DNA from 2 places in the Microbacterium sp. NPDC058389 genome. Region 1 is predicted to be linked to the other one. Evidence: riboswitches for the same ligand, from Rfam matches in the RefSeq annotation. Region 1 holds a riboswitch; the other holds the start of a gene.
The links. A riboswitch is a leader RNA that binds a small molecule or an ion and turns the genes downstream of it on or off. The one in region 1 is predicted to bind thiamine pyrophosphate.
Positions count from the first base shown of each region.

Region 2: another riboswitch for thiamine pyrophosphate. It lies ahead of thiM (hydroxyethylthiazole kinase); the one in region 1 lies ahead of ACFWJ8_RS06450 (ECF transporter S component).

Region 1 is NZ_JBHXJQ010000003.1:269,714-281,219, forward strand. Features, by position in the region: gene ACFWJ8_RS06425 (SDR family NAD(P)-dependent oxidoreductase) at 1-257, opposite strand, end outside; gene ACFWJ8_RS06430 (fumarylacetoacetate hydrolase family protein) at 254-1,114, opposite strand; gene ACFWJ8_RS06435 (enolase C-terminal domain-like protein) at 1,234-2,529, shown strand; gene ACFWJ8_RS06440 (aldo/keto reductase) at 2,516-3,478, shown strand; gene ACFWJ8_RS06445 (D-alanyl-D-alanine carboxypeptidase family protein) at 3,495-5,210, opposite strand; TPP riboswitch at 5,249-5,358, shown strand; gene ACFWJ8_RS06450 (ECF transporter S component) at 5,351-5,995, shown strand; gene ACFWJ8_RS06455 (ABC transporter ATP-binding protein) at 5,997-7,490, shown strand; gene ACFWJ8_RS06460 (energy-coupling factor transporter transmembrane component T family protein) at 7,487-8,284, shown strand; gene ACFWJ8_RS06465 (SRPBCC domain-containing protein) at 8,307-8,813, opposite strand; gene ACFWJ8_RS06470 (phosphotransferase) at 8,810-9,535, opposite strand; gene ACFWJ8_RS06475 (DUF488 domain-containing protein) at 10,029-10,379, opposite strand; gene ACFWJ8_RS06480 (hypothetical protein) at 10,437-10,952, shown strand; gene ACFWJ8_RS06485 (SDR family NAD(P)-dependent oxidoreductase) at 11,073-11,506, shown strand, end outside.
Region 2 is NZ_JBHXJQ010000006.1:71,187-82,692, reverse strand. Features, by position in the region: gene ACFWJ8_RS10165 (acetate kinase) at 1-160, shown strand, start outside; gene ACFWJ8_RS10160 (HAD family hydrolase) at 185-910, shown strand; gene ACFWJ8_RS10155 (glycoside hydrolase family 65 protein) at 907-3,441, shown strand; gene ACFWJ8_RS10150 (YdeI family protein) at 3,480-4,151, opposite strand; gene thiD (bifunctional hydroxymethylpyrimidine kinase/phosphomethylpyrimidine kinase) at 4,224-5,669, opposite strand; gene thiE (thiamine phosphate synthase) at 5,666-6,322, opposite strand; gene thiM (hydroxyethylthiazole kinase) at 6,319-7,140, opposite strand; TPP riboswitch at 7,131-7,225, opposite strand; gene ACFWJ8_RS10130 (DNA polymerase III subunit gamma and tau) at 7,313-9,622, shown strand; gene recR (recombination mediator RecR) at 9,626-10,219, shown strand; gene ACFWJ8_RS10120 (DMT family transporter) at 10,336-11,265, shown strand; gene ACFWJ8_RS10115 (hypothetical protein) at 11,271-11,506, opposite strand, start outside.

The DNA of each region.
Region 1 (11,506 bases):
CCGATGCCGGCGTTGTTGACGAGGATGTCGATGCGGCCGAACTCCTGGGCGACGGCGGCGATCGCGGCGTCCACCTCGGATCGTGACGACACGTCGGCCGCGAAGGCGGCGAAGCGCGGGTCGGCGCCCGACGGGTCGCGGTCGAGGACGGCGACCTGTGCGCCCTCGTCGGCGAGCGCATGGGCGATGGCGGCGCCGATGCCCGATGCGCCGCCGGTCACGACCGCGACGAGCCCCTGCAGCTGTGCGGAGCTCATCGCGCAGCCTCCCAGGCGACGAACTCCTGACGCTGCGCGCCGAGTCCCTCGATCTCGATGTCGACGACATCGCCCGGGGCGAGGTACGGGAACCGACCCGACAGCGCCACGCCCTGCGGAGTGCCGGTGAGCACGAGGTCGCCCGGCTCGAGCGTGAGGAACTGCGACAGATGCCACACGATGTGGTCGATGGGGAAGATCATGTCGGCGGTCGACGAGTCCTGGCGGGGCTCGCCGTTGACGTGGCTGCGCAGCCGCAGCGCCTGTGCGTCGACCTCGTCCGGGGTGACGAGCCACGGCCCGGTCGGGTTGAACCCGGGGGCGCACTTGCCCTTCGACCACTGTCCGCCCGACACCTCGAGCTGGAACGTGCGCTCGGACAGGTCGTTGGCGGTGACGAAGCCGGCGATGTGGGCGGCCGCGTCGGCGGGCGAGTCGAGGTACGACGCGCGGCGGCCGATCACGATGCCGAGCTCGACCTCCCAGTCGGTCTTCTCGCTGCCGCGGGGGATCGTCACGGTGTCGTTCGGTCCGACGACGGTATTGGGGGTCTTGAGGAACACGACCGGCACCGGGGGCGGCGCGGAGCCCGATTCGGCCGCGTGTGCGGCGTAGTTCATGCCGATGCACACGACGGCGCTCGGGCGGGCGATCGGGGCGCCGATGCGGAGGGCGCCGGCACCGTCGAGCTCGGCCAGCTCGCCCGCGGCGATCGCGGCGGCGGTGCGGCCGACGGGGTCGCCGGCGAGGAAGTCGCCGTCGATGTCGGAGGTGAGGGGGCGCAGGTCGAGGTGGCGGTCCCCGTCGAGGACGACGGGGATCTCGTGACCGGGGTCGCCGAGGCGCGCGAACTTCATTGGTCTCCAGGTGGTTCCGTGGCGGAGCGCCCGTGGGCGCAATTGACAGTATAGACGTCGGATGTTTAACTGCGAGTGGTTCGAATCTCGAACCCGACTACCGCAGGAGAACCGCTATCGTGAGCCGCATCGTCGCGTTCGAGACGACAGACATCCGATTCCCCACGTCGTTGAGCCTCGACGGCTCCGACGCGATGAACCCCGACCCCGACTACTCCGCCGCCTATCTGAGGATTGTGACGGATGCTTCAGACGGCGTCGACGGGCACGCGTTCGTCTTCACCATCGGCCGGGGCAACGACGTGCAGGTCGCCGCCCTCGACGCGCTGGCCGGGCACCTCGTCGGACGCGAGGTGGAGCCGCTGCTCGCGGACATGGGTGCCATCAACCGGGAGCTCATCGGCGACTCGCAGCTGCGATGGCTCGGCCCCGAGAAGGGCGTCATGCACATGGCCATCGGCGCCGTCGTGAACGCCCTGTGGGACCTCAAGGCCAAGCGCGCCGGCCTGCCGCTGTGGCGGCTGCTCTCGCGCATGACTCCCGAGGAGCTCGTCGATCTCGTCGACTTCCGGTACCTCACGAACGCCCTCACTCCCGAGGAGGCGCTCGCGATCCTCCGGGCCGCCGAGCCGGGCCGCGCGCAGCGCGAGCAGGAGCTGCTCGCCACCGGGTTCCCGGCCTACACGACGAGCCCCGGCTGGCTCGGCTACTCCGACGAGAAGCTCGCCCGGCTGTGCCGCGAAGCGATCGCCGACGGCTTCGGACAGATCAAGCTCAAGGTCGGCGCCGACCTCGACGACGACATCCGCCGCCTGCGCATCGCCCGTGAGACGTGCGGCGACGGGTACCCGATCGCGATCGACGCCAACCAGCGCTGGGAGCCGTCCGAGGCGATCGCGTGGGTGAACGCGCTCGCACCGTTCGACCTCGCGTGGATCGAGGAGCCCACGAGCCCCGACGACGTGCTGGGCCACGCCGAGATCGCGCGCGGGGTCGCCCCCGTGCGCGTCGCGACCGGTGAGCACGCGCAGAACCGCGTGATCTTCAAGCAGCTGCTGCAGGCGGGCGCCCTCTCGGTCATGCAGATCGACGCCGTACGGGTGGGCGGGGTCAACGAGAACATCGCCAACCTGCTGCTCGCGGCGAAGTTCGGCGTGCCGGTGTGCCCGCATGCCGGCGGCGTCGGGCTGTGCGAGGCGGTGCAGCACCTGTCGATGTTCGACTTCGTCGCCGTCAGCGCCAGCCGCGACGGGCGCATGATCGAGTACGTCGACCACCTGCACGAGCACTTCGTCGTGCCCACTGAGGTGCGCGGCGGCGTCTACGTCGCGCCACTCGCGCCCGGCGCCGGCATGGAGATGAAGGCCGCCAGCCGCACCGCCTACACGTTCGGAGCAGTGGATGCCGCAGCCTGAACTGCCCGCCCTCACCCGACTGGGGTACGGCGCCGCGAACGTCGGCAACCTGTTCCGCGAACTCACCGACGAGCAGGCCTGGGCGATCCTCGACGCGGCCTGGGACGCCGGCATCCGCTACTTCGACACCGCGCCGCACTACGGCCTCGGACTCTCGGAACGGCGCCTCGGCGCCTTCCTGCGCACGAAGCCCCGCGACGAGTTCGTCATCTCGACGAAGGCCGGGCGGCTGCTGCGCCCGAACCCCGACGACGGCGGCGGGCTCGACCTCGCCGCGGACTTCCACGTGCCGACAACGCTGCGGCGCGAGTGGGACTTCTCGGCCGCCGGCATCCGCGCGAGCCTCGACGAGTCGCTCGAGCGCCTGGGGCTCGACCGCCTCGACGTCCTGTACCTGCACGACCCCGAGCGGCACGACCTCGACCTGGCGCTGCGCGAGGCGTTCCCCGCGCTGCAGGGGCTGCGCGACGAGGGAGCGGTGGATGCCGTCGGCATCGGGTCGATGGTGTCGTCGGCGCTCGCCGCCGCCGTCGAGGGCGCCGACCTCGACCTCATCATGATCGCGGGCCGGTACACGCTGCTGGAGCAGTCCGCGGCCGACGAAGTGCTGCCGGCGTGCCACGAGCGCGGGACCGGCGTGGTCGCCGCGTCCGTGTTCAACTCCGGCCTGCTCGCCAAGGACGAGCCGTCGCGCGACGACCGCTACGAGTACGGGCGCATGCCCGACGAACTGTGGGACCGTCTGCAGCGCGTCCTCGCCGTGTGCCGCGCGCACGGCGTCCCGCTGCCGGCGGCCGCTGTGCAGTTCACGCTCCGCGACCCCGCGGTGCGCTCGGTCGTCGTGGGCGGCAGTCGCCCCGAGCAGCTGCGGCGCAACGCAGAGCTGATGGCCGTCGACATCCCGGCGGTGCTGTGGGACGACCTCGCTGCGGAGGGCCTCATCCGCTGACGGGCGCGGCGCCGCGTCAGTCGTTCAGGCCGAAGAGGTCGAGCGGGTGCGTCAGGCGCCACCACGGCGACGGGTCGGAGACGTCGCCGGCGAGCTTCAGATCGACCGTGGCGCCGTCGAGCGGCCCCGTGACCTGCAACGAGCCGACGGTGTCGCCCGAGTCGCGGGCGTCGCCGAGGGAGAACGTCGTCGCGACCGTGCCGACGCCGCCGTTCCAGAGGATCACCGACGCATCGCCCGACGAGACCACGTCGACCTTGTCGCCCCAGCGGGTCTCGACGATGCCGGCGACGGTGCCTGCCTCGACCGACGGCTTCAGCTGCAGCTCCTGCTCGAGCTGCGCGTAGATCGCGCGTGACGCCGCCAGGCGCGCGGCATCGTCGGGCTGGCCGAGCACCGAGGCGTACAGGCGGACGGTCGTGTCGCCGATCGCGATGTCCTTCGCCGACAGCAGGTTCCACGCGTCGAGCGTGCCCGTCTTGAGGCCGATGACGCCCGGGTCGGCGAGGAGGCCGTTCGTGTTCTCGACCGTTCCCGCCCCCGGCAGGTCGACTGACTTCTGCGCGACGATCTCAGCGATCACGGGGTTCGCGAGGGCCTTCTGAGCGAGCGGGATGAGCGACTCCGGGCTCGCGGTGTTGCGCTTGTCGATGCCGGTCGGCTCGTACAGGGTGATGCCGGGCACGCCGTGGGCGGCGAGCCACTTGTTCGCCGCCGACGCGTACACGGCGTCCGAGGGGAAGAGGCTCTGCGCCAGCCGGTCGGCGTAATTGCCGGCTGAGCCGATGAGCATGCCCTGCAGCAGCTGGTACTCGGTGAGCGTTCCGCCCGCGGGGACGTCGAGGGCCGACTCGCCCTGTCGCAGGTACTGCCAGTAGGCGTTGCGATCGGCGGCGGAGAAGCGGTACTCGGGGCCCTGCTCGCCCACCGCGAGCGGCATCTCGTCGAGCACCACGAGCGCGGTGACGACCTTGGTGATGCTCGCGATCGCGTCGGCGTCGGGGGTGGAGGCGAGGGTGCCGATGCCTTCGACGGCCTCGGCGGCGCTGCCTTGCGCGGGCCACACGGGCACCGCGGCGGGCGCGGCGACGGGCTGCACCTGGATCGCGGTGATCGTCGGCGCGACGGCGTTCAGCGGCCACAGCAGCGTCGTGCCCGCGTAGGCCGCGAGCACCGCGGCGATCGCGAGGGTCGGCACCACCACGCCGGCGCGCAGCGGCGAGCGATGGGGTGCGTCGGCGAGCAGGTCGGCCTCGACCGCGACGTACGGCGTCGCCGCAGCGGCGAGGTCGTCCGGCGCGGCCACGCGGCCGACGGCGGACGGGTCGACCCACGACAGCGCGGCACCGGTGGACGTGGATGCCGTCGGCCCGGGTGCGTCGTCCGGGTCGGGGCCCGGTGCGACGAACGAAGCGGGGTCGGGATCGGCGGCCGCGGTGGCTTCGGGCGTCACAGGCGCGGGCGCGGTGTCGGTGAAGCCCGCGGGTGCGGCGTCGGCGGCCGGCGCGGGGTCGAACACCGGGAGCGCCGGCGTGGCGGGTCCGCTCAACGGGGCGGCGGCGATCGACGTCGGCACGGCGGCCGTGTCGACAGGAACCGTGCTGCTGCCGCGGGAGGCGGCATCCGGTCCGGCCTCGGGGATCGTGAGCACGCCATCGGGCGACGTCGCGATCTCGCCCGTGCGCGCACGACGCTCACGGCGCGAGGGCGCAGGAACGTCGTCCGGAGTCACTTGCCAAAGATACCTTGCCTGGCCGGCGGTATACTCGTCGCCACAACCACGGGAGTCCGGTGAGCCGGGCTGAGAGGAAGCGACCCACGCTTCGACCGTCGAACCTGATCCGGATCATGCCGGCGCAGGGAGGAGAACACATGCACGCGTCCACGTCCGCATCGGCCACCGCCGCAGGGGCATCCGCGACCTCGCACCGCCTTCGCTGGCGCGTCGTCGACATCGTCGTCGCCGCCGTCCTCGGCGTCGCGATCGGCCTCGTCTTCTGGGCCTGGAACACCGTCGGCTACGCCTGGTTCACCGCGATGGACGGCCTCACGCCCGGACTCGGCGGCCTCGCCGTCGGCATCTGGCTCATCGGCGGCGTGATCGGCGGCCTCGTCATCCGCAAGCCCGGAGCTGCGCTGCTCGTCGAGGTGATCGCCGCGATCGTCTCCATGCTCATCGGCAACGTGTGGGGCGTCTCGACGCTGCTGTCCGGCCTGGTTCAGGGACTCGGTGCCGAGCTGATCTTCGCGGTGTTCCTGTACCGCCGCTTCACGCTGCCCGTCGCGATGCTCGCCGGTATCGGCGCCGCCGTCGGCGCGTGGGTGTTCGAGCTGTTCTACGGCAGCTCGCCCAACATCCTCAAGACCGTCGAGTTCAACGTGATCTACCTGGTCTCGCTCGTCGTGTCGGGGGCGCTGCTCGCGGGCCTCGTCGGCTGGTTCGCGGTGCGGGCGCTCGCCGCCACCGGTGCGCTGAACAGGTTCGCCGCCGGACGCGAAGCGCGACGCGAGGTCTGACGTGGCGGCGTCGTCGGCCCGCCCGGCCGGCCGCAGCGGACCCGCGGGCATCACGGCCGCCGACTGGGGCTGGCGCTATGCGGGGCGCCGCGCGCCGGCCGTGCACGACGTGTCGTTCACGATCGAGCCGGGCCAGCGCGTGCTGCTGCTGGGCGCATCCGGTGCGGGCAAGTCGACGCTCCTCGCGGGAATCGCGGGGCTGCTCGGCGGTGCCGACGAGGGCGACGAGACCGGCATGCTGCTCGTCGACGGCGTCCGCCCCGAGACGCAGCGCGGGCGCGTCGGGCTCGTGCTGCAGGACCCCGACTCGGGCGTCGTGCTGTCGAAGGTGGGCGACGACGTGGCCTTCGGCTGCGAGAACCTCGGCGTCGCGGCATCCGAGATCCCGTCCCGTGTCGCGGAGGCCCTCGGCGCCGTCGGGCTCGACGTGCCGCTCGGCCGGGCGACCAAGGCGCTCTCGGGCGGGCAGAAGCAGCGCCTCGCGCTCGCCGGCGTGCTCGCGATGCGGCCGGGCGTGCTGCTGCTGGACGAACCGACGGCCAACCTCGACCCCGAAGGGGTGCGCGAGGTGCGCGCGGCGGTCGAGCACGCCGTCGGGGAGAGCGGTGCGACGCTCGTCGTCATCGAGCACCGCACCGAGGTGTGGGCCGACCTCATGCACCGCGTCATCGTCGTCGGCGCCGAGGGCGGCCTCCTCGCCGACGGGCCTCCCGCAGAGGTGTTCGCACGCGTCGGCGACGAGCTCGCAGCCGCGGGCGTCTGGGTCCCGGGCCGGCCGATCGACCTGCCCGTGCTCGACACGACCGGCGGCGACGTCGAGGCGGCGGTGGCGGCATCCGGTCTGTCCGTCTCGCGGGACCGTCGCACGATCGTGCGTGCGGGGCTCGAGGTGCACGTGCCGCGAGGTGCCGCGACAGGCATCGTCGGACCCAACGGCGCAGGCAAGTCGACGCTCGCCCTGACGCTCGCCGGTCTGCTCCCCGAAGCCGCGGGAGAGGTGCTGGCCGCGCCGCAGCTCGCGGGGCGGTCGGGCCGGCGCCCCTCGCGGTGGACCTCACGGGAGCTGCTGACCCGCATCGGCACCGTGTTCCAGGAGCCCGAGCACCAGTTCCTCGCCTCGACCGTGCGCGACGAGCTGGCCATCGGCCCCCGCTCGCGCGGCATCGCTGCGGCCGACGTCGACGTGATCGTCGACGAGCTGCTCGAGCGGCTGCACCTCGCGCCGCTCGCGCTCGCGAACCCCTTCACGCTGTCGGGCGGCCAGAAGCGGCGGCTGTCGGTGGCCACCGTGCTCGCCGACGCCCCGCCGGTGATCGTGCTCGACGAGCCCACGTTCGGCCAGGACCGCCGCGGCTGGGTCGAGCTCGTCGCCCTGCTGCAGTCCGAGATCGCCGCCGGCACGACCGTCGTCGCCGTCACGCACGACGACGACGTGCTGCGCCACCTCGGCGCGCACCGCATCGACCTCGGGATGCCCGTGGGGGTGGCGTCGTGACCGTGCTCGCCGCGGATGCGCCCGCGGTCGAGACCCGGCCGGCGTGGCTCGACGGCGTGAACCCGGTCACCAAGGTCGTGCTGGCGCTGCTGCTGTCGGTGCCGCTGTTCGCCTCGATCGACATCACGAGCGCGCTCGCCGCGATCGTGCTGCAGCTCGCGTGCCTGCCGCTGACGGGGCTTCCCGTCACGACGCTGCTGAAGCGGATGCTGCCGATCCTGGTGTTCGCGCCCGTTGCCGGCCTCAGCATGCTGCTGTACGCCGAGCCCGGCGGCCGCGTGTACTGGTCGTTCGGGTACGCGACGATCAGCGACGACTCCATCGCCCTGGCTGTCGCGGTGTGCCTGCGCGTGGTCGCGCTCGCACTGCCGACGATCCTCCTGTTCGGCCGCACCGATCCGACCGAGCTCGCGGACGCGCTCGCGCAGGTTGCGAAGCTGCCGTCGCGGTTCGTGCTCGGCGTGCTCGCCGGCACCCGCACGCTCGGGCTGTTCCTCGACGACTGGCGCAGCATGGGCCTCGCCCGCCGTGCCCGCGGAGTCGGCGACACCGGCGCAGTCCGTCGCTTCTTCTCCATGGCGTTCGTGCTGCTCGTGTTCGCGGTGCGTCGCGGCACCAAGCTCGCGACCGCGATGGAGGCGCGGGGCTTCGGCTCCGGCATCCCGCGCACGTGGTCGCGCCCGTCTCGGCTGCACGTGCGCGATGCCGTGGCCCTCGGGGGCGGGGTCGCCATCATGGCTCTCGCGATCGGCGCCGCGGTGGCGGCGGGCACCTTCCGCTTCGTCTGGTCGTGACGCGCCGGCGGGGCGCCGCCGATCAGTCCGCGGCGACCAGGCGCTCGTAGGCCGGCTGCAGCGCGGGGAAGTAGTCGTCCCAGTCCACGGTGGCGACGTCGACGCCCGCGCGGGCGGCGACGAGCCGGTCGAGGTAGTACTCCCAGCCCGGGCCGATCGAGCCGACGTCGTCGCCCACGTCGAGCCGCTGCCCGAAGGTCAGCACGGTGTCGCCGGGGGAGTCCTCGGCCAGCTCGAACCACAGGTGCCAGCCGCCCGCGTCGGGGGCGGTGTCGCCGGCGAACCGCCGTGGCCGGTCGCATTCGTGGATCGTGTACTCGGCGGGCGGGGCGTCCTCGGCCTCCGCCGTCATGTAGAAGGTGACGTGCCCGCTGCGGGGGTCGCCTTCCCAGCGCCCGATCCACCGCTCCAGAAGTGCGGACTCGGTGAGCTCGCGCCACACCTCGTCGGCGGTCGCGGCGAAGCGCCGCAGGATCACGAGGTTCGCATGCCCGTCGATCTTGGTGACGGTGCCGGTGATGTCGGTCATGTCGCGTTCCACAGCTCCCGGTAGTAGGCGAGTCGCCCGCGGTCGGGCTCGACGCCGTAGGCCTCGATGAGTGCGTCCTCCCATCCCTCGCCATAGTTCCAGACGGTCGACATCGACGCCACGGCGATGTCGGCCCAGCGGTCACCGACCCCGAGCGCGCCGAGGTCCACGTGGCCGCTCCACCGGCCGTCGTCGCCGATCAGCGTGTTCGGCATGCAGGCGTCGCCGTGGCACACGACGAGCCGGTCGATCCGCGGCGCCTCGCGCAGCGCGTCGGGAACGTGGATGCCGCGGTCCGCGGCGTTCGCGATGCGCCGGGGCACCGTCCATTCGAACGGGCACTCGGCGACGGGGAGCGCGTCGTGCAGTGCGCGCAGTCCTTCGCCGACGGCTCGGACGGCGGTGGCGGCATCCCTTAGGAACGACGGGTCGACGGCCGACCGGCCGGGGAGCGAGGCGCTCACCATCCATTCGTGCGTGTCGTCGTCGCCGACCTCCAGCACGCGGGGCACCGGCGTGTAGGCGCCCGCCCATTCCAGGCGTCCGGCCTCCGCCGCGAAGGAGGTCAGCAGCGTGCGGGGTGCGTGCTTGACGTGGCGGCCGTCGTCGGTGCGGAAGGTCAGCCCGCCGTCCTCGTTGCGCCACACCGGCACGAGCGCCGCGCCGCGCGCGAGCTCGAGCACCTTCGCGGGGACGACGACGTCTTCGACCGGGATCGACATAGGCCCATCCTGCCGCGCGGGTCGTTCGGAGACACGCTTCGTCTCGCTGGCGCTCGCTCAGCGACCGGGGGTCGGGGGGCGTGGGTTGCTCGTGGACGCGCTTCGTCTCGCTGGCGCTCGCTCAGCGACCGGGTGGCTCGGTCTGCGGGTCGGCTGGGGCGTGCTGCGGAGCGGGTGCGCGGGTCGCTCGTGGACGCGCTTCGTCTCGCTGGCGCTCGCTCAGCGACCGGGGGTCGGGGGGGCGTGGGTTCCTGGGGGCGTCGTGCGTGGACGCGCTTCGTCTCGCCGGCGCTCGCTCAGCGACCGGGGGTCGGGGGGGGGCGTGGGTTCCTGGGGGCGTCGTGCGTGGACGCGCTTCGTCTCGCTGGCGCTCGCTCAGCGACCGGGGGGCGCCGAGTTGTGCTCGCTCAGCGACCGAGTGGTGGGCAACGGACGGTCGCTGAGCGAGCGAGGAACGAGCGAGACGAAGCGCAACCAGGGCCGACGGCCGGCCTCAGCCGAGCAGCGCCGCCTTCAGCACCAGAGCATGGTTCTGCACCGGGTCGTGCACCGCGTGCAGCAGCGTCACCACGTCGTGCGGGGCGAGCTCGTCGCGCAGCGCGTCGAGCGCCGGCCGCGTCGGTCCGGCGAGCTCGGCCCGGTACGCGGCCTCGAAGTCCGGCCACGACATGCCGTCGTGGTGGAAGGCCCTGCGCAGCTCGGTGGAGGGCGCGACGTCCTTCGCCCACAGGTCGAGGGCGGCGCGCTCCTTCGAGAGGCCGCGGGGCCAGAGCCGGTCCACGAGCACCCGGAATCCGTCGTCGGGCGCCGGGTCGTCGTACACGCGCGTGATGCGGAGCTCCATGCCCTCATCCAACCCCTGACCGGCGGATCGCGCCACGGAGCATGGTGGGATGGAGGCATGCCCACCACGCGTGCCACTCGGCGCCTGGGGCTCCTCACCGCCCTCGAGGGCGAGACGGCGGCCCTGGCGGTCGGAGATGCTGCCGCGCGTCACGTGCGCCTCACGACCGCCGGTCTCGCGCCGCACGTGGCGGAGGCGCCGACCGGATTCGTGCCCTGGACGCGGGTGCGCAGCCTCGCGATCGAGGCGCCGACCACGTGGTGGCCGTACCCTGCGCTCGGCGACTCGATCGGCCCCATCCTCGAAGGACTCCTCGGCGGCGGCGGCAGCATGCTGGACGCGAGCCAGACCCCGACGTTCGCGGTGCGCCTCACGACCGAGGACGGCGACCGCGTCGAGTGGCGCGCGACGCAGCACTACCTGTCGGGCTACCGGCGCGGCGACGCCCGTGCCGCCCTGCGGCTCGGCGAGTACCTCGTGGCGCGGCCCGAATCGCGCCTGCTGCTCGCACGGCCGGCGGAACTGCTCGACCGGGTGACGACGCTCGTGCGTCGCGGACCGATCGCCGAGTGACCCGGCGAGCTCGCGCGGCTAGCCTGGGACGAGCGCGCCGCTGCACGCTGGACTGATACTGAGTCCCGCGTATGCTGATACGCGGTATCGTGCAACGTCTCGGACTTCGAAGGAGAATCCATGGACCTGACGGACGCCTCGGCCCTCGTCACCGGAGGTGCGAGCGGCCTCGGCCTCGCCACCGCCCGACGCCTCGCCGCAGCCGGCGCGACGGTGACCATCGTCGACCTGGCGACGTCGGCCGGCGCCGACGTCGCGGCGGAGCTCGGCGGATCGTTCGCCCCCGCCGACGTCACCGACCCGGAGCAGGTGGCCGCCGCCGTCGCGGTGGCCGCGGCATCCCGTCCCCTGCGCGTGGTCGTCAACTGCGCGGGCATCGCGCCGCCCGCCAAGGTGCTCGACCGCGAGGGCAACCCCTCGCCGCTGGAGGGCTTCGAGCGCATCATCCGCGTCAACCTCATCGGCACGTACAACGTCATCGCACAGGCGTCGGCGGCGATCGCGAAGACCGCACCCACAGGGTCGGGGGATCGCGGCGTCATCGTCAACACCGC
Region 2 (11,506 bases), on a different contig from region 1:
CGGGTTCGCAGGCGTCGAGATCGACCACGAGCGCAACGAGAGCCCGGACCGCGGCATCCGCGTCATCTCGACGGACGCCTCGCGCGTGACCGTCCTCGTCGTCCCGACCGACGAAGAGCTCGAGATCGCGCGACAGACCCTCAGCGTCTCCCGCGCGTAACCTGCCCCCCGTACTCTGAAGCCCATGGACGCCCTTCCCGATCTCACCGCCTACGACGCCGTGCTGTTCGACCTGGACGGCGTGCTGACACCGACAGCCGAAGTGCACATGCACGCGTGGCAGACGATGTTCGAAGAGCTCTTCGCCGCGTGGGACATCACGCCGGCGTACACCGAGCGCGACTACTTCGACCACCTCGACGGCAAGAAGCGCTACGACGGCGTGGCGAGCCTCCTGCGCTCGCGCGACGTCGAGGTGCCGTGGGGCGATCCGTCCGATCCGCCGTCCGCCGACACGGTGTGCGGCATCGGCAACCGCAAGAACGCGGTCTTCGAACGTGTGCTTCGCGCCGACGGCATCGCCGCGTATCCTGGATCGCTGCGCCTGCTCGATGCACTGGCGGAGGCCGGAACCCCGGTCGCCGTGGTGTCGAGCTCCAAGAACGCCGAAGAGGTGCTGGCAGCCGCCGGCATCCGCGACCGGTTCGCGGTCGTGATGGACGGTGTGATCGCGGAGCGGGATCACCTCGCCTCCAAGCCCGCGCCCGACGTGTTCGTCGAGGCGGCGCGGATGCTGGGGGTCGAGCCCGCTCGCAGCGCCGCGGTCGAGGATGCCATCAGCGGAGTGCGCTCTGCGGCCGCGGGCGGCTTCGGGCTGGTGGTGGGCGTCGACCGTGGCGTCGGGGCGCAGGACCTGGTGGATGCCGGGGCACATGTGGTGGTGAAGGACCTGGAGGATTTCGTACGATGATCGATCGCGATCGGTTCCCCGTCGACCCGTGGCGGCTCGTCGAGAAGTCGTTCGACGTGGACGACGCCGGCGTCACCGAGACGCTGTTCGCCGTCGGTAACGGCTACCTGGGGCTGCGCGGCAACCACCCCGAGGGGCGGTTCGCGCACGAGCACGGCACCTTCATCAACGGGTTCCACGAGACGTTCCCGATCCGTCACGCCGAGCAGGCGTACGGGTTCGCCGAGGTCGGGCAGACCATCGTCAACGCTCCCGATGCCAAGGTCATGCGCGTGTACGTGGACGACGAGCCGCTGTCGCTCGACGTCGCGGACGTCCGCGAATACGAGCGCGTCCTCGACTTCCGCGACGGCGTGCTGCGCCGCCACATCCTGTGGATGACGCCGTCCGGCAAGGAGGTGCGGATCGAGTTCGAGCGCCTCGTCTCGTTCGAGGAGAAGCATCTCTCCGTCATGTCGGTCGAGGTCACGGTGCTCAACGCCGACGCGCCCGTCACCATCAGCTGCCAGATGATCAACCGCCAGGACGGCGAGGACGTCTACGGCGGCATGGCGCCGACGCGCCGCGCCAAGGCGGCCTTCGACCCGCGCAAGGCAGAGCGCATCCACGAGCGCGTGCTGCAGCCCCAGGAGTACTGGCAGGACGACACGCGGGCGGCGCTGTCGTACCGGGTCACCGAGTCCGGCATGTCGCTCGCCGTCATCTCCGACCACCTGGTCGAGACCGGGAACGAGTACAGCGCGCGCTCGCTCATCGAGCCCGACATCGCCAAGAACGTCTTCCGCGTGCAGGCCAAGGCCGGCGTGCCGGTGAAGGTCACGAAGCTCGTCAGCTATCACACGTCACGCGGCGTGCCGGCGCGCGAGCTGATCGACCGCTGCCGTCGCACGCTCGACCGCGCGCTGGGCGAGGGCGTCGACGCGATCCGCGCGCGCCAGCGCGCGTGGCTCGACGGGTTCTGGGAGCGCTCGGACGTGCGCATCGGCGGTCACGACGACCTGCAGCAGGCCACGCGCTGGTGCCTGTTCCAGCTCGCGCAGGCCGCGGCGCGCGCCGACGGCCAGGGCGTCCCCGCCAAGGGCATGACCGGCTCGGGCTACTCCGGCCACTACTTCTGGGACACCGAGATCTACGTGCTCCCGTTCCTCGCGTACACGACGCCGCTGTGGGCGCGCAACGCGCTGCGCATGCGCTACCTCATGCTGCCCGCCGCCCGCCGCCGGGCGTTCCAGCTCAACGAGGCCGGCGCGCTGTTCCCCTGGCGCACCATCAACGGCGAGGAGGCGTCGGCGTACTACGCCGCCGGGACCGCGCAGTACCACATCAACGCCGACGTGAGCTTCGCGCTGGCGAAGTACGTGCGCGCCACGGGCGACGACGAGTTCCTGCACCGCGAGGGCGTCGACATCGCGGTCGAGACGGCCCGGCTGTGGGCGACGCTCGGTTTCTGGCGCTCGAGCGACGGCGTGGCGGACGCCAACGAGGCCGGCGAGGGCGAGGTCTTCCACATCCACGGCGTCACCGGCCCCGACGAGTACACGACTGTCGTCAACGACAACCTGTTCACGAACGTCATGGCCCGCTTCAACCTGCGCTTCGCGGCGCGCACCGTCCGTGAGATGGCGGAGCTCGACGGCGAGGTGTACCGGCAGATGGTCGACCGCCTGGCCCTCGAACCGGGCGAGCCCGAGGCGTGGGACCGGGCCGCCGAGGCCATGCACATCCCGTTCAGCCCGAGCCTCGGCATCCACCCGCAGGACCACGTGTTCCTCGAGCGCGAGGTGTGGGACCTGGAGAACACGCCGGCCGACAAGCGGCCGCTGCTGCTGCACTTCCACCCGCTGGTGATCTACCGGTACCAGGTGCTCAAGCAGGCCGACGTCGTCCTCGCCCTCTTCCTGCAGGGCAACCACTTCTCGCCCGAGGACAAGCTCGCCGACTTCGAGTACTACGACCCGCTGACGACGGGCGACTCGACGCTGTCGGCGGTCGTGCAGTCGATCCTGGCGGCCGAGGTCGGGTATCAGGACCTGGCGCTGGACTACTTCCGGCAGTCGATCTTCGTCGACCTCGCCGACCTGCACCACAACGCGTCCGACGGCGTGCACGTGGCCTCGGCGGGCGGGGTGTGGACGGCGCTGGTGTCGGGCTTCGGCGGCATGCGCGACCACTTCGGCGAGCTGTCGTTCGATCCCCGGCTTCCCGCCGCGTGGCCGTCGCTGGAGTTCACGCTCCACTGGCACGGCACGCCGCTGACCGTCACCGTCACGCGCGACGAGCTGCACGTGAAGGCAGGCGAGGGCGACCCCGTCGGCTTCAGCGTGCGCGGCGTCGGCTACGTCGTCGGCGCGGGCGAAGAGGTCGTGGTGGCGCTGGACGGCCAGGGGCCGGTGATCCCGGGGCGTCCCACGCTGCGCACGCTCGGCGAAGCACGCCGCGAGGACGGCTCGCTGCTGTCGGCCTCGGTGCCGACGGTGACCTCGACGATCCCCATCATCGTCGCCGACTCCGAGACGGCCGCGCACGACTGACCTGCGGCCGGCTCGCGCCGATGGCCGGATGCCGCCGCTCAGTCCTGGGCGGCGGCTGCGGCGCGAGCGGCCTCGGCGGCGCGCACGACCCACTTGGGCAGCTCGCCGTAGCGCTGGAACGGCACGACCTCGCCGGCCGCGCTGTCCTCGATGAGCTGGGCGAGCCGCCGCTCGCGCGTGGCCTCCTGCTTGGCCGAGAGCACCCAGTGGACGACCTGCCGGCGGTAGGTCGGGGTGGCCGCGTCGAGGAACGCGGAGGCCGCGGCGTCCGCCGCGACGCGGGCGGACCACTCGGGCGGCAGCTCCTGACCGGGGTTCTCGTGCGAGTACACGCCGGTGCGGTCCTCTCGGCGCCGGGCGTAGGCCGCGAGCCCCGCCTCGGTCATGAGTCCCTGGGCGGTGAGCTGCTCGACGAGTTCGATGTTCACCTTCGACCAGTTGCTCGAGGGCTTGCGCGGCGACCAGCGCTGGCGCACGGCGTCGTCGTCGATGCGCTGCGCCACCGAGTCGATCCAGCCGAAGCAGAGCGCGACGGGAACCGCCTGCTCCCACGTCAGCGGGCGTTCGGCGACGTGCTTCTTGTACAGGCCCATCCACAGCTCGGTGGCCGAGTCGTGGTTGGCCTCCAGCCACGCGCGGAACTCGTCAGGCCCCGAGAAGAAGACGGCCGGCCGCTCTGAGGTGCCGCCGGGGGTGCCGATCATCGCCATGCGCCGAGTCTGCCAGCCGAGGCCGACACTTCGGCAGGCTCAGCGCATCGCATCGCGGGTCACCGGCGCGGATCAGCCTCTCGCCAGGACGACGTCGGCCGGCGCCTCGAAGAACAGCAGCTCGAACTCGGCCGATCGCCGGAACGCCTCCGACATGCGGGCGCGCTCGGAGATGGACGCGCCCCGGGCTGCGGCATTCGCGATCCGCACCGCCTGCGCGGTGGCCTCGGCGAACGCGGGATCGCCGTAGGCCGCAAGCCAGTCGTCGTACGGGTGGGAGGCATGACGGGCTGCGGTCAGCCGCGTGCCGAGGTCGGCGTAGATCCAGAAGCAGGGGAGCAGCGCAGCCACGAGCTCACCGTACGTCCGGGTCGACGCGTGCAGGTGGTTCGTGTACGCGCGCGTGGTCGGTGCCGGTTCTGCGGACGGTCGGCCGGCGAGGTGGGTGTCGTGCAGCCGCTGCTCCTCGACGAGGGCGGATCGGGCGGACCCGGCCCAGAAGGCCTGCTCGTCCGGGGTCGGCGCGAGGGCGCTCGCGCGGGCCAGCAGGCGCGCGTACTCGCCCAGATAGCGCGCGTCCTGCGCGAGATACCACGTGAACGCGTGACGCTCCAGCGACCCGTCGCCGAGGCCCCGCACGAACGCGCACGCCTCGATGTCCGCCCGGACGGCAGCGGCGGCATCCCACACCTCCGCCGACCATGCCGGCGACGCGGGGGTCCGCAGCGCGTGGAAGTGGTCGATCGGGCCGTTGCCCTGTCCGACGCGCAGCGCATCGGCGTGGGCGAGCGCGCCCGTGAGCCATTGCTTGGCGCGCACGAGGGCATCGGGCCACGTGGCGCCGCCCGCGCGCAGCGTCGCCATGGCCGACGACAGCGAGCAACCGGTGCCGTGCGTGTTGCGCGTCGCGACCCGGTGGCCGGCGACCTCGTGCACGCCACCGGGGCCGACGAGCGCGTCCGGGCATTCGGCGCCGTCGAGGTGGCCGCCCTTGAGCAGCACCAGCGTGCCGGTGGTCTCGTGCAGACGACGTGCGGCGTCGAGGGCGTCCGCCCACGTGGTGGCGACGGGGAGGCCTGTCAGCACGGCGAGCTCGGCGAGGTTCGGGGTGACGAGATCGGCATCCGCGCACAGCGCGCGCAGCGCGTGCTCGGCCGCTGCGTCGAGCAGCCGGTCGCCGCTCGTGGCGACCATCACCGGGTCGAGCACGACGACCGGGGGCCGCACGCGGGCGAGCCAGGAACGGACGACGCCGATGATCGCGGCGTCCTGCAGCATCCCGATCTTGACGGCGTCGATCTCGACGTCGTCCGACACGGCGTCGAGCTGCGCCTGGAGGAAGGCCGTCGGCGGCACGTGGACCTCGCGCACGCCACGGGTGTTCTGCGCGACGAGCGCCGTGACGACAGCCATGCCGTAACCGCCCAGCGCCCCGATCGTCTTGAGGTCGGCCTGGATGCCGGCACCGCCGGTCGGGTCGGTCCCGGCGATGCTGAGGACGCGGGGGATGCCGCTCATCGCACGACCCCGGCCGTCGTGGCGTCGGCCGCCCGGCGCAGCTCGCGTGCGGTCGCCGCCGGATCCTCGGCGGCCGACAGCAGCGACACGACGGCGACGCCGGCCGCGCCCGCGTCGCGCAGCGGTGCGATGTCGTCGATGCCGATGCCGCCGATCGCGACGCACGGGAGCGCCGCGGCGGCCGCCAGCCGGCCGAAGCCGTCGACGCCGAGCGCCGGCGGGTGGTCGGGTTTGGTCGACGTCGGCCGGATGACGCCGACGCCGAGATAGTCGAGGGTTCCCGCCGGGAACGCGGCGGCGGCCGCGAGGTGGGCTGGGGTGTTGGCCGTCCAGCCGACGTACGCGTCGTCGCCGAGCAGGCGGCGCGCCGCCTGGGGCGGCAGGTCGCTCTGCCCGAGATGGACGCCGTCGACGCGTGCGCCCGCGTCGCGGGCCGCGAGCACGATGTCGACGCGATCGTCGACCACGAACAGCGCGCGTCCGGCCACGACGTCCGACAGCGCGACCGTCTGTGCGAGCAGGTCGCGCGCCGTGCCGCCCTTGACGCGCAGCTGGACGACATCGACCCCGGCGTCGACCGCCGCGGAGACGACGTCCCTCGTGCGGTCGAACGGCAGCCGGTCGTCGGTGACGAAGTGCAGCTGCAGGCTCATCGGGCGCCCGCCGTCTCGACGGCGGTCTCGGCGACCGCGCGGCCGTCGAGATCGGCCGGGCGCACCGCGTCCAGCGCATCCAGCAGCGCGACGGCGAACGAGCCCGGTCCGTCGGAGCGGGCGGCCGCGCGCTCCGACGCGGCGGCGTAGAGGGCGGATGCCGCCACCGCCGCGTCGAGCGGCCGGCACACGCCGAGGAACGCGGCCATGACGGCGCCGAGAGAGCATCCGCCGCCGGTCACGCGGGTCAGCAGGGCGTCGCCCCCGCCGATCCGGACGACCTCCGTGCCGTCCGTCACGAGGTCGACGGGACCCGACACCGCCACGACGCCGCTGGTGCGCAGCGCGAGCTCGCGGGCGGCGCCGGCCGCGGCATCCGTGCCCTCCGTGGCGTCCACCCCGCGACCGCCGGCCCCGGCGCCCGCGAGCGCGAGGATCTCGGACGCGTTGCCGCGGATGATCGCGGGCCGGTGCTCCAGCAGTTCGGCGGCGAACGCGGTGCGGACGGGCAGGGCACCGACCGCGACCGGATCGAGCACCCAGCGCTCGGTCGCCCGCACGGCCTCGCGGGCGCCGTCGCGCTGCTCGGCGCCCGGGGTCCCGAGGTTCACGAGCACGCCGTCGGCGATGCCGGCGAACAGGCCCGCCTCGCCGGGCAGGTCGCACATCGCGGGCGCGGCGCCGACGGCGAGGAGAACGTTGGCCGTGAAGCCGGTCACCACGGCGTTGGTGATGCACTGCACGAGCGGTGTGGCATCCCGCAGCGCGGTGAGCGCGTCGGAGGGGGACAGGTGGACGGTGGCGGCGCGCGTGTTCATCGCGACATCCCTTCGCTCGCATGATCGAGATCAGGTTCGACGGGTGTGTTCTCAGCCCGCCATGCGGGCACCCCGTGTCACTGCCGAGCAATCTAGCAGGCCCGTGATCGGCCGCACCGATGCGATGCGCCGCGCCTGCCGAAGTGTCGGGACCACGCCGTAGGCTGGGGGTGTGACCACAGCCCTCTACCGCCGCTACCGGCCCGAGTCGTTCGGCGAGATGATCGGGCAGGGTCAGGTCACCGAGCCGCTGATGACCGCGCTGCGCGGCGACCGGGTCGGCCACGCCTACCTGTTCTCCGGCCCCCGCGGGTGCGGCAAGACGACGTCCGCCCGCATCCTGGCGCGCTGCCTCAACTGCGCCGAGGGTCCGACCGACGTCCCGTGCGGAAAGTGCGACAGCTGCATCGAGCTCGGCCGCGGCGGCGGCGGGTCGCTCGACGTGGTCGAGATCGACGCGGCGAGTCACAACGGCGTCGACGACGCGCGCGACCTGCGCGAGCGCGCCGTGTTCGCCCCGGCTCGCGACCGGTTCAAGATCTTCATCCTCGACGAGGCGCACATGGTGACGCCGCAGGGCTTCAACGCGCTGCTCAAGCTCGTCGAAGAGCCCCCGGACCACGTCAAGTTCATCTTCGCGACGACCGAGCCCGAGAAGGTCATCGGCACGATCCGCTCGCGCACGCACCACTACCCGTTCCGGCTCGTGCCGCCCGCGGCGATGCTCGAGTACGTCGAGCAGCTGTGCACGCAGGAGCACGTGGCGGTCGAGCCGGGCGTGCTGCCGCTCGTGGTGCGCGCCGGCGGCGGCTCGCCGCGTGACACGCTGTCGCTGCTCGACCAGCTGATCGCCGGCTCCGACGACGCCAAGGTCACCTACGCCCGCGCCGTCGCACTGCTCGGGTACACACCCGATGAACTGCTCGACGAGGTCATCGACGCGTTCGGCTCGTCCGACGCCGCGGCGGCCTTCTCGGCGGTCGACCGCGTCGTGCAGACCGGTCAGGATCCGCGCCGCTTCGTCGACGACCTGCTCGAGCGCCTGCGCGACCTCATCGTGGTCGCCGCGACCGGTCAGGGTGCCGCCGCCGTGCTCCGCGGCGTCTCGGCCGAAGACCTCGCGCGCAAGCAGCGTCAGGCCGACGCTTTCGGCACGTCGCGGCTGTCGCGCATCGCCGACCTCGTCGTCGCGACGCTCGACGACATGACCGGAGCCACCTCGCCGCGACTCCAGCTCGAGCTGATGGTCGCCCGCGTGCTGGCGAGGGGAGCGGATGCCGCGGCTCCTGCGATCCCGTCGGCTCCGACCGCTGCAGCCGCACCGGTGGCCGAGCGGGCGAGGGGCGAGCGCGCCGAAGCGCCATCCACGGCCGGTTCTGTGCCTGCCGCTCCCGTCTCCGCGCCTGCCGCTCCCGTCTCCGCGCCGGAGCCCGTGGTCGCCGCCCCGCGCGAGCTCACGACCGACAGCCTCGTCGCGGCGTGGCCCGAGGTGCTCACCCGCCTCGAGGGCATCAGCCGGTCGTCGTGGATGGTCGCGACGGGCTCGCGGCCCATCGCCGTCACGGCCCAGGGCGACGACCATGTGGTCGCCCTGGAGTTCTCCAGCGCGGGCGACCTCACGAAGTTCAAGCCCAAGCCGCATGGCCAGGGGGCGTTCCTCGACGTGCGCAGCGCCATCGAGCAGGTGTTCGGCAGCCAGGTGAAGTTCCTGCCCCGGCTCGCCGAGCCCGGGTCAGGGTCCGGGGGAGCCGGGTCGGCTCCCGCGTCTGCGCCGGCGGCCGGAGGCCCCTCGGCACCTGCCGCCGCTGCGGCTGCCGCGTCCGCCTCTGCCGCCGCGCCGGTGGCTGCCGCAGCCCCACGGGCGCAGGCCGCCCCCGCCGGGCCCCCCGCAGCCTCCGGGTCCTCGGCCCCGTCCGGGTCCTCCGCCCCGCCCGCGTCTTCCGCCCCGCCCCGGCCTTCCACGCCGCGCGCGTCGGCGTCGAACGCATCGGCGCCGAGCGCTCCGGCACCGCGGGGTGCGGCATCCGCCTCCGCAGCCCCGGCGGCGGCCGCACCGGTCACCGACTGGGCCGTCGCGCCGATCCCGTCCGACGACGACGCCCCGCCGCCCGATCCCGGCCCCGCGGCGATGCCGAGCATGGGCCAGTTCGCCGTCGACGACGAGCCCGAAGACGCGGCGCGCGCCCGCGTCGCGACCCTGGCTCCGCCCCAGGACGTCCCTCACGACGGCGACGTGCTGCCGCGCACCGAGCTGGCGCCCGCAGTCGAGCGCGACGACGAGCCCGACGACGATCTGGGCATCGACGAGTCGGGTGCGCCTGTCGACGTCCCGGTGCCGCCCACGGTGGCACCGCCGATCACCCCCGTCGTGCGCCCGCGCAACGACGGCGTCCAGCGGTACGGAGAGGCAGTCGTGCGTCAGGTGCTCGGTGCGACGTTCGTCGGCGAGGAGCCCTACGAGCCCCCGACGAGGTTCAGCTAGCCCATGTACGACGGCATCGTCCAAGACCTGATCGACGAGTTCGGCCGCCTCCCCGGCATCGGGCCGAAGTCGGCGCAGCGCATCGCGTTCCACATCCTGCAGACACCCAACTTCGACGTGTCGCACCTGGCCGAGCTCCTTGCCGAGGTGCGCGAGAAGGTGCGCTTCTGCGAGGTGTGCGGCAATGTCTCGGAGCAGGAGCGCTGCTCCATCTGCCGCGACCCCCGGCGCAACCAGACGCTCATCTGCGTCGTCGAGGATGCCAAGGATGTCGCCGCGATCGAGCGGACACGCGAGTTCCGCGGGCTGTACCACGTGCTGGGCGGCGCGATCAGCCCGATCGCGGGGATCGGACCCGACGACCTGCGCATCGCGCAGCTGATGCAGCGTCTCGCGGACGGCACCGTGCAGGAGGTCATCCTCGCGACCAACCCCAACCTCGAGGGCGAGGCGACGGCGACCTACCTCAGCCGGCTCCTGCACACGCTCGAGATCTCGGTGACCAGGCTCGCCTCCGGCCTCCCCGTCGGCGGCGACCTCGAGTACGCCGACGAGGTCACCCTCGGCCGCGCCTTCGAGGGCCGGCGCTCGGTCTGAGCCGGAGTGGTCCGACCGCTCGCGATGTCCGAGATCGGTCGTAGAGTGTCGTTCGCGATCCTCGCGCCGAGCCTTCGACCGGTGCACCCTGGTTCGATGGCGAGAAAGGGCACCGGATGAATCCCGTCCAGCGGTTCGACACGCGTGCGTGGCTGCTGTTCGCCGCGATGGCGCTGTTGTGGGGCATCCCGTATCTGTTCATCAGCATCGCGGTGGAGTCGTACTCGCCGGCGGCGGTGGTCGCCGGACGCACCCTGCTCGGGGCGGTCCTGCTGCTGCCGTTCGCCATCCGGGCGAAGGCGCTGCGGCCGGCCTTCGCCAAGATCGGGTGGGTGCTGCTGTTCGGCGGCATCGAGATGGCCGGCCCGTTCCTGCTGCTCGGCCACGCCGAGCAGACGTTGCCGTCGGGACTGACCGGACTGCTGGTGGCCACCGTGCCGCTGTTCGCCGCCATCATCGCGTTCGGCGGCGGCGACCGCTCGGTGCTGAGCCCATGGCGGGCCATCGGCCTGTTCGTGGGGTTCGCGGGCGTGTTCGTGATCGTCGCGGGACCGGGGCTCGCCGTCGAGGGCGGGGGAGGGCTCCTCGCGGTCGGCGAGGTGCTGCTGGTCGCGCTGCTCTACGCGATCGCCCCGTTCGTCATCGCGACGAAGCTGCGCGACGTGCCGTCGCTCGGGTCGATCACGCTCGCCCTCTTCGCGGTGGGGATCTTCTACACCCCCATCGCGTTCCTGACGCAGCACGAGGTGCCGACCCTCGAGAGCACCGTGTCGCTCGTCGCCCTGGCCGTCCTGTGCACGGCCATCGCCTTCATCACGTTCTTCGCGCTCATCGCCCGTGTCGGGCCGGTGCGGGCCCCGCTGTTCACCTACGTCAACCCGGTGGTGGCGATCGTGCTCGGCACGATCATCCTCGGCGAGCCCATCACGCCCGGGCTGATCATCGGCTTCCCGCTGGTGCTCGTGGGCTGCTGGCTCGCCGCGACGGGCGGCACGTTCCGCTCGCGCGCGGCCGACAGCGACCTTCCCCCCGTCGCCTCCGGCTGATCTCGTCAGCGCAGCACTTCGACGAGGACGATCCACGAGATCAGCAGCGCCGCGACGACCGCGATGAGCGATCCGACGGCGAGCCAGACGGGCGCCGCGGCGACGCCGGCGATCAGGAGCGCGCCGCCGACCGTGTAGGCGAGGGGCGCGACGAAGCCCACTGCGGCCTTGAGCCCCCGCATCCGGTTCTGGGGATGACGGTTCTCGAAGATCCGCCGTGACGCCTGCACCTGGAACACGC